2 regions of the Pseudoalteromonas sp. Z9A5 genome follow, and region 2 is predicted to be linked to the other one. Evidence: predicted binding sites of a transcription regulator. Region 2 holds the regulator's gene; the other holds the start of a gene.

Region 1 (4,518 bases), on a different contig from region 2:
TCAAGTTAATCATAACTTTGAAAAAATAGACTATGCTTTCACTGTGCACCTGAACGATTATCTGCAAGCGCTTGACTTAGTAACTGAGCAAAAAGCTCAGTTAAGTGCTCAACATGTTAGTGGATCAACAACGGTGGCAAAAGTGTCTGCCGTTGGTATGGGTATGAAATCGCATTCTGGTGTCGCTAGTTTATTTTTTGATGCATTAGCGCAAGAAAATATTAACGTAGTTTTGGTTTCTACTTCAGAGATTAAAATTTCAGTTTTGATAGACGAAAAGTACCTAGAGTTGGCAGTTCGTGCATTACATAAGGCATTTTTAACAGAAAATAGATAGTTTGGGAGTTTTTACTTACTTTTCAGTCTAATTTTCATTAAAATGTTTAGCGGAATCTTATAATTTTTACTAGAACATTGGAGCAATAGAATGCTAATACTAACTCGACGAGTAGGTGAAACCCTAATGATTGGTGACGAAGTAACCGTTACTGTTTTAGGCGTAAAAGGAAATCAAGTTCGAATCGGTGTTAATGCACCAAAAGACGTATCAGTGCATCGTGAAGAGATTTATATGCGTATACAAGCTGAAAAGTCTAACCCTAATCCGGGCAATGCTTAATCAACAAGTATAAATAACTGAGTAATTTACTGAGTTATATCAAAAAACCACTCATTGAGTGGTTTTTTTGTTTATAAAAGCGAGTGTTTCTGGACTAAGTATTTGTTTTGAAATGTACTGCATACCACTTTTATTTTTAATAATAATACCTTGCTGCGTATTTATTACTTCGCTTATGTCTTGCCATGTTAATTGAAAGCTTTTGTAATGATTAGCAGACTTAATACCGTCTTCATCAAAAGTAAGTGTTACCTCAGAGCCAGATGCTCTGCTAAGCATTTGCCTAGTTACCCACCAAGGTCTGCGATAGTAAAAAGCGACGCACTCAAGTACACCCAGCATGATCATAAAAGATCCTAAGTAATGATCGTTTAAACCATAAATGCCAAATAAACCAAGCGCAACGAGTAGTACAAGTAAAAAGTACTTAGGTTTTGCGCGCTTACTGTAAGGGAGTGACTCATCAAAGCACTCGTAAAAGTAGGGTTTATCAAGTGTGTAGGTTGTTGTAAATGCCATATTGCCTTACTTTAGGTATCGTTTTTTTTATTTTAACAAGCTAATCTCTAAATGAGCAGCTTTATAGTCAGTGATTTTATTACAGGCACAAAAAAACGGCCCGAAAGCCGTTTTTTTAGCGATACCAGAAGAATTAACAGTTAGTTTCTTCAGCGTTTACGCCTTCTTTAACATTTTCACACGTGTCTTCTACTTTATTTTGCACGTCTGTTACTGCTTCATCAATACGCTCACCTGCATCTTCTGCATGGTTGTCTTCACAACCCATGATGAAAAAACTTGCGAATAGACCGATTAGTGCTGCTTTTACAGTTGTTGAATTCATAATGTGATTCCTTGTAAGTGTTTATTAAATTTCAGTGTTTGTTAGTTGAATGCTTTATCTACCTGGGTGATTTACCACGTAGTGCACCTGAAACTAATGAGATCACTAAAAGTACTATAAAGATAAAAAATATAATTTTTGCTATACCAGCTGCGGCACCTGCGATGCCACCAAAACCTAACACTGCAGCGATTAAAGCAATAACTAAAAATGTAATTGTCCAGCGTAACATTGTTTTCTCCTTGGTTTATCAAATTTGCTCAAATTTATTAATGCGAGTTACATGCCATATTTTATTTTTCTTTTATATCAATTGCTTATTCGTTTTAACTGTGTTTTAAGTTAGTGGCTAGTTAGTAACTTTTACGCTTTGTTATGTAAGTTATTCACACTGTTGCAAATTATTGGTAAATATTCATTGAGAATAATATTCTTGGTAAGACCAATTAACAATTGATGTGTGTTTTTATGTTTATTTTGAAGTTTGACGTTTATTTTAATTAAGCTGAATAGTTAATTAACAACTTCCATATAACTAATAGCTATAGTCGTTATTTCTTGTATGTATTGTAGAGCGCATGATTGCTGGGTTATGGCATGTAAATTAGTTGAGTGTTATGTTGTTTATAGTTTAATTGGTTTTACCAATTTACAAGATGTAGACAAAGCGACTAGTTTTGTTATTATTCAGTGAATAAATATTTAATTAAATCGATTTTTTATTTTCGATATGGGTTTCAAGGGGGAGAAAAATGGATATAGGTGCTCTACTCACAACGGCTGGTAGCTTAATGCTAACTGGTATGGTTGGGGTGTTTGTATTTCTGTCGATATTAATTGGTGCAGTAACGCTTATGTCTAATTTGGTGACGCGCTATAGCGAACCAGAGGCATCACCAGCTAAATCACCGTCTTTTAAATCTCAAGGTGTGCCAAATGAGCACATCGCTGCTATTAGTGCTGCCATTGCTCAGTACAAATCAAATAATAAATAAGGGGCACACACATGGCTAAATTAAAATTAACAGAATTGGTATTACGCGATGCGCACCAATCATTACTCGCAACACGTATGCGCCTAGACGATATGCTACCTATTGCTAGCAAGTTAGACGATGCAGGTTATTGGTCTATTGAATCGTGGGGTGGTGCTACATTCGATTCGTGTATTCGTTATTTAGGCGAAGATCCTTGGGAGCGTATTCGTGCGCTTAAAAAAGCGATGCCTAATACTAAACAGCAAATGCTATTACGCGGTCAAAACCTATTAGGTTACCGCCATTACGCTGATGACGTAGTTGAAAAATTTGTAGAACGCGCACATAAAAATGGCGTTGACGTATTTCGTATATTCGATGCAATGAACGATGTGCGTAACCTAGAAACAGCGATTAAAGCGGCTATAAAAGTAGGCGCACATGCTCAAGGTACTATTTCGTATACTGTAAGCCCTGTTCATACACTTGATATGTGGTTAACTCTTGCTAAGCAATTAGAAGATTTAGGCTGTCACTCAATTTGTATTAAAGATATGGCGGGTTTATTAAAGCCGTACGATGCTGAAAAACTAATTAAAGCACTTAAAGAAACAGTATCGGTTCCTATTGCTATGCAGTGCCACGCTACAACAGGTTTAAGTACTGCGACTTATCAAAAAGCGATTGATGCAGGCATTGATATGCTTGATACCGCTATTTCATCTATGAGTATGACTTACGGACACACCGCAACTGAAACGATTGTATCGATAGTTGAAGGTACCGAGCGCGATACTGACCTTGATTTAAACCACCTAGAAGAAATTGCGGCTTACTTTAGAGATGTACGTAAAAAATATGCGGCATTTGAAGGTAGCTTAAAAGGGGTTGATGGTCGTATTTTACTAGCTCAAGTACCTGGTGGCATGCTTACAAACATGGAAAACCAACTTAAAGAGCAAGGCGCGGCAGATAAGCTTAATGAGGTTTTACTTGAGATCCCACGTGTACGTGAAGATCTTGGCTTTTTACCTTTAGTAACACCCACGTCGCAAATTGTAGGTACTCAAGCAGTACTTAACGTGCTAACCGGTGAGCGTTATAAAACAATCACTAAAGAAACTGCTGGTGTATTAAAAGGTGAATATGGCTTAACACCAGCACCAATGAATAAAGAGCTACAAGAGCGTGTACTTGATGGAGCAGAGGTTATTACTTGTCGCCCTGCAGATAACATTGCACCAGAGCTTGCAACGCTTGAAGCTGAATTATTAAAAGAAGCGCAAGAGCAAGGTTTAACACTTGCTGATGAGCAAATTGATGACGTACTAACTTATGCATTATTTCCACAAGTTGGTTTGAAGTTTATTAAAAATCGTAATAACCCTGATGCATTTGAGCCTATTCCTACTGTTGAAGATAAGAGCAATAAGATAGCACCAAAATCAGGCTCAAATAATAGTAGCGTTAAAGCTGAGCAATACAGCGTAAAAGTAGACGGTAAAGTTTACGACGTAGTTGTAGCGCAAGGTGGTGAACTCAAAGAAGTAACTTTAAAGGATTCTGAGCACATTCCTCAGTCTGCATCGGTTGCATCGGGCGAAACACTTAATGCACCTTTAGCAGGTAATATTTTTAAAATTAAAGTAAAAGCTGGGCAAGTTGTTAACGAAGGTGATGTAGTGATTATTATGGAAGCCATGAAAATGGAAACTGAAATACGCGCAATGCATACCGGAACAGTTGCTGAAGTGTTAGTTGGTGAAGGCGATGCTGTATCTACTGGCGACGCTATGATTGCATTAGCTTAGGAGTAAATAGAGGATGGAAGGTATTTTAAACCTCTGGAATGCTACTGGCATTGCTAACTTTACAATCCCATCGTTAATAATGATTGCGGTAGGGTGTTTATTACTGTTTTTAGCGATAGTTAAAGGCTTTGAACCACTATTACTATTACCTATTGGTTTTGGTGCAATTTTAACAAATGTACCTGTGGCAGGATTGTCAGACCCAGGTGGGCTTTTGTATTACGTTTATTATGTGGGTATTGATACGGGGATTTTTCCGCTGCTGAT
Region 2 (4,518 bases):
CTTGTTTTAATTGTTGTAGTGGGTAGTCTTGTTCAAAAGCTTCGGGCATTGGCGTCCTTAATTAATTTTAATATTACTTTGGTAGGGGAGGTTACTAACTTTTTTGGTTTATCTAATTTTTGATTCTTTATTGCTGACTATTCTTGTTCGTTAAATCGTTGCGCTATTAACTGACCAACAGCGTGCAAAGCTTGCTCTGCATCGGGTCCTTTACATACCACTTTAACTTCTTTTCCTTGGCTACTCTCTAGTAGCATTAAGCCTAAAACACTATCACCGGCAGCTTCTTTGCCATCTTGAAATATAGTAATTGAAGCGTCGAATTGTACGGCTAATTGTGCAAGCACCGTTGCAGCTCTAGCGTGTAAGCCTAATTTGTTTTTTATTAAAAACGTGTCTTCTAAACGCATAAGTTACTCTACCTAAGCTGAACAGGTGATTATTTAAATTATTTATTTTCTTGTTCACGATGACGAATTTTTACATTTGGGTGAGTCATCGAAAAGCTTTCACCAATCGTTTGTGCTAAATACACTGAACGATGCTGCCCACCGGTACAACCAATAGCAATGGTTAAGTAGCTACGATTATTTCGTTCTAAATGAGGTAACCACGTTTGCACAAAGGTTTGAATTTGCCATGTAAACTTTTGCACAATACTATGATTAGCTAGGTAGTCTTTAACGGGCTGATCTAATCCTGTTAAAGGTTTTAATTCGGGCTCCCAATGTGGGTTTGGTAAAAAACGTGCATCAAAAACATAATCTGCTTCTTTAGGTATTCCGTATTTAAAGCCAAATGATTCAAAAGTAACAATAAGCTGTTTGTCTTTTTTACCAAGTATTTTTTCTCTGATAGATTCAGCGAGTTGGTGAACACTTAACTCGCTGGTATCAATCATAAAATCAGCTCTGGTTGTTAGCACATCAAGTAATTCTTTTTCTTTTTTTATAGCTAAATCAAGTGGCAATGAGTCGACAGAAAGAGGGTGTAGTCGTCGCGTTTCAGAAAAACGTTTTATTAATACTTGATCTTCGCTGTCTAAATAAAACAGCGTTGGTTTAGCAAAACCAGGTAAATACTCAAAAATATCATTGAACTGTTCTTGTTCTTTTGGCAAGTTTCGAACATCAATACTCACTGCTATTTTGTCGTAGTTGTCAGAGACACTTCGCACTAAAGAAGGCAGCAGGTTTAGTGGAATATTATCTACGCAATAATAACCTAAGTCTTCAACTACGCGTAAAGCTACCGATTTTCCAGAACCTGATCGGCCACTTATGATAATTAATTCCATTTAACACCTTTTTTATTAATTATGATTGATCAACAATAACTTGGTATAGCTCTGTATCTGATTTTGCACAGCGTAACTGCTTACAAAATTCTTTGTCGTTTAGTTTATCAGCAATGGTTGCTAGAGTCTTTAAGTGCTGTTGGTTATCACCATCTGGTACGATGAGTGCAACAAAAATATCTACAGGGCGGTTATCTATCGCATCAAAGTTAATAGGTGTTTCGCTAACAAGTACTAAAGCTAAAGGTTCTTCTACGCCACTCATTCGTCCGTGAGGTATTGCAATACCTTTACCAATGCCTGTACTACCTAGTTTTTCTCTGCTTAGTAAAGCGCTAAGAATATCTTGTTGAGATAAGTAAGGAAGCTTGTTGTGAGCAAGTTCGCTAATAAACTCTAAAATTCTTTTTTTACTATTAAAAAGGACCGCAGCTTTGCTGCAGTCCTGACATATAAGTGAACTTAGTTTCATAATATTAGTGTCGAGCAAGCTTCTCTTTGTGTTTGATAACTTGTCGATCGAGCTTGTCAATCAACGAGTCAATGGCGGCATACATATCTTGATGTTCAGTAGAGGCAAATAATTCCGCACCACTGACATGAATTGTTGCTTCTGCTTTTTGGTTTAATTTTTCTACATCGAGAATGACATGAACATTATTAATATGATCAGAGTGTCTTTCTAGCTTCGCAAATTTAGTGTTTACATAGTCTTTTAGTGAATCGGTTACTTCTACGTGACGACCAGTTAAGTTTAGTTGCATAAGCGTTACCCTCTTTGTTTTTGCGTCTTAAATCAGACTTTTTCGCTGATTTGACGGTGGAATAGCCAGAGATTCGCGGTACTTTGCGATCGTGCGTCTAGCTACTTTAATTCCTTGCTCAGCCAATATATCCGCTATCTTGCTATCACTCAATGGTTTTGCTGAGTTTTCTGCTGCGATTAATTTTCTAATCAGAGCGCGTATTGCCGTAGATGAACATTCGCCACCATTTTCGGTGCTTACATGGCTTGAGAAAAAGTATTTTAACTCAAAGATTCCACGTGGCGTGTGCATATACTTTTGGGTTGTTACGCGAGAAATAGTCGACTCGTGCATTTCTACCATTTCAGCAACATCATTTAAAACCATTGGTTTCATGGCTTCTGGACCGTGTTCAAAAAAGCCTTGTTGTTGCTTAACAATACAATTTGTTACTTTTAACAATGTGTCGTTTCTGCTTTCTAGGCTTTTAATAAACCATTTTGCTTCTTGTAAGTGTGAGCGAATAAATTGGCTATCACCACTCGATTTAACGGTACGAGACATTGCAGCATATTGGCTGTTTACTCTTATTTTAGGCATGCTATCTGGGTTTAATTCTACAACCCAGCGACCTTTAATTTTTTTAACCGACACATCAGGAATAACATACTCAGACTCTTCTCTAACAATCGTATCAGCGGGTTTAGGGCTGAGAGTATGTATTAGTGTCATTACTTCTTTAAGCTCTTCTTCTTTGAGCTTAGTTTTTTTCATTAATGTACGATAGTCACGAGCAGCTAATAAATCAATATGCTCGGTTAAGATCATTTTTGTTTCATTAATGTAAGGTGTTTCTTTATCAAACTGGTTAAGCTGAATACACAAACATTCTTGTAAACTACGTGCAGCAATACCGACCGGATCAAACAGTTGGATACGCTTTAAAACGGCTTCAATTTCGTCAAGTTCGACTTCGTTATCATCTTCGTTTTCTTGATTGAAGCTCTCTAAAATTTCTTCACAGCTAAGTGTTAAAATACCAGAATCATCTACGGCTTCAACAATAGCGATTGCAATAGCTTCATCAGTAGGGCTAAAAGGCGTTAATTGTAACTGCCACATTAGGTACTCATGAAGTGTTTCGGTTGAAGCACCTTGGTATATTGACTCGTCCTCAGGCATTGGTCCTGATGACGATGCAGGCGCAGCACTCATGTACTCATCCCAGCTAACATCCATAGCCATGTCGTCACTTACTGTATCTTTAGCAAGTGCTTCACCACTATCTTGTTCGTATTCGCTAGGAGCATCATCTGCAGATGCGCTAACAGTAACGTCATCGTTATCAGCTTTTTGCTCATTTTTGCCAGCAGAATCTTCTGCGTAGTCGTTTTCTTCAACTTCTAGCAGCGGGTTGCTATCAAGAGCTTCTTGTATTTCTTGCTGGAGATCCAATGTACTGAGTTGCAACAAACGAATTGCTTGTTGCAGCTGTGGTGTCATTGTAAGTTGCTGGCCCATGCGCAGCTGTAATGATTGCCTCATTTATCTCTAACAATCCTTTTATGTTGTTATAATTAATACTAGCAGATGCTCAAAGACATGGCGTTAATGTTACAGCCTAAATTGCTCGCCTAAGTAAACATCGCGTACTGTTTTATCGTTTAATACGTGTTCAGGAGTGCCAGATGCAATTAGCTCCCCATGAGAAACAATGTAGGCTTTTTCACAAACATCAAGGGTTTCTCTTACGTTATGATCGGTAATTAATACACCAATCCCACGGTTTTTAAGATGTTCTATTATTTTCTTAATATCTAATACTGAAATTGGGTCTACACCAGCAAAAGGTTCATCTAGCAATATAAACTTAGGATCGGCGGCAAGTGCACGTGCTATTTCTACACGACGACGTTCACCACCGGATAAAGCCATACCTTGGCTATCACGAATATGCTGAATGCTAAATTCATCCAATAGATTATTTAATGTGTCTTCTCGGGCTTGTTTATTTAGCGATTTACGCGTTTCTAAAATAGCCATTAAATTTTGGTAAACAGTCAGTTTTCTAAATATTGACGATTCTTGTGGTAAATACCCTATGCCTAATCTAGCACGACTATGCATAGGTAAAAGAGTAATATCGTTATCGTCGATAGATATTTTACCTTTGTCGCTAGGTACAAGTCCTACAATCATATAAAACGTTGTAGTTTTACCTGCACCATTAGGTCCAAGTAAACCAACAATACTGCCAGCCTTAACCTCAAGACCTACATTTTTAACAACTTCACGACCTTTATAGCTTTTTGCTAACAGCTCTGCTTTTAATGTGCTCATGGTTGACCTTTATCGCTTTTTTTACTTTTTGTAGCTTCAATAGGCACTAAAATAGTATGAACGCGATCGGTAGAGTTTTCGTCTTTTTCAGCACTAATAAGCTGTTGCTGCATATCGTAAGTAATGCTTTTTGCG

What was found. Region 2 encodes sigma-54, which starts transcription at its own class of promoters, with help from an activator protein. Its sites were predicted from a motif close to GTTGGCACGNNNNTNGNNT; they were not measured.
Region 1: a site for sigma-54 is predicted at 1,736-1,754, ahead of GQR56_RS01360 (DUF1328 family protein). Genes of this name have one in related genera too.

The regions. Positions count from the first base shown of each region.
Region 1 is NZ_WTLC01000001.1:287,638-292,155, forward strand. It holds gene GQR56_RS01340 (aspartate kinase) at 1-337, shown strand, start outside; gene csrA (carbon storage regulator CsrA) at 428-619, shown strand; gene GQR56_RS01350 (YcxB family protein) at 671-1,138, opposite strand; gene GQR56_RS01355 (hypothetical protein) at 1,272-1,463, opposite strand; gene GQR56_RS01360 (DUF1328 family protein) at 1,522-1,695, opposite strand; gene GQR56_RS01365 (OadG family transporter subunit) at 2,216-2,458, shown strand; gene oadA (sodium-extruding oxaloacetate decarboxylase subunit alpha) at 2,470-4,251, shown strand; gene GQR56_RS01375 (sodium ion-translocating decarboxylase subunit beta) at 4,265-4,518, shown strand, end outside.
Region 2 is NZ_WTLC01000009.1:17,769-22,286, forward strand. It holds gene mgtE (magnesium transporter) at 1-49, opposite strand, end outside; gene GQR56_RS06510 (HPr family phosphocarrier protein) at 138-410, opposite strand; gene rapZ (RNase adapter RapZ) at 449-1,297, opposite strand; gene ptsN (PTS IIA-like nitrogen regulatory protein PtsN) at 1,317-1,769, opposite strand; gene hpf (ribosome hibernation promoting factor) at 1,774-2,061, opposite strand; gene GQR56_RS06530 (RNA polymerase factor sigma-54) at 2,089-3,588, opposite strand; gene lptB (LPS export ABC transporter ATP-binding protein) at 3,658-4,383, opposite strand; gene lptA (lipopolysaccharide transport periplasmic protein LptA) at 4,380-4,518, opposite strand, start outside.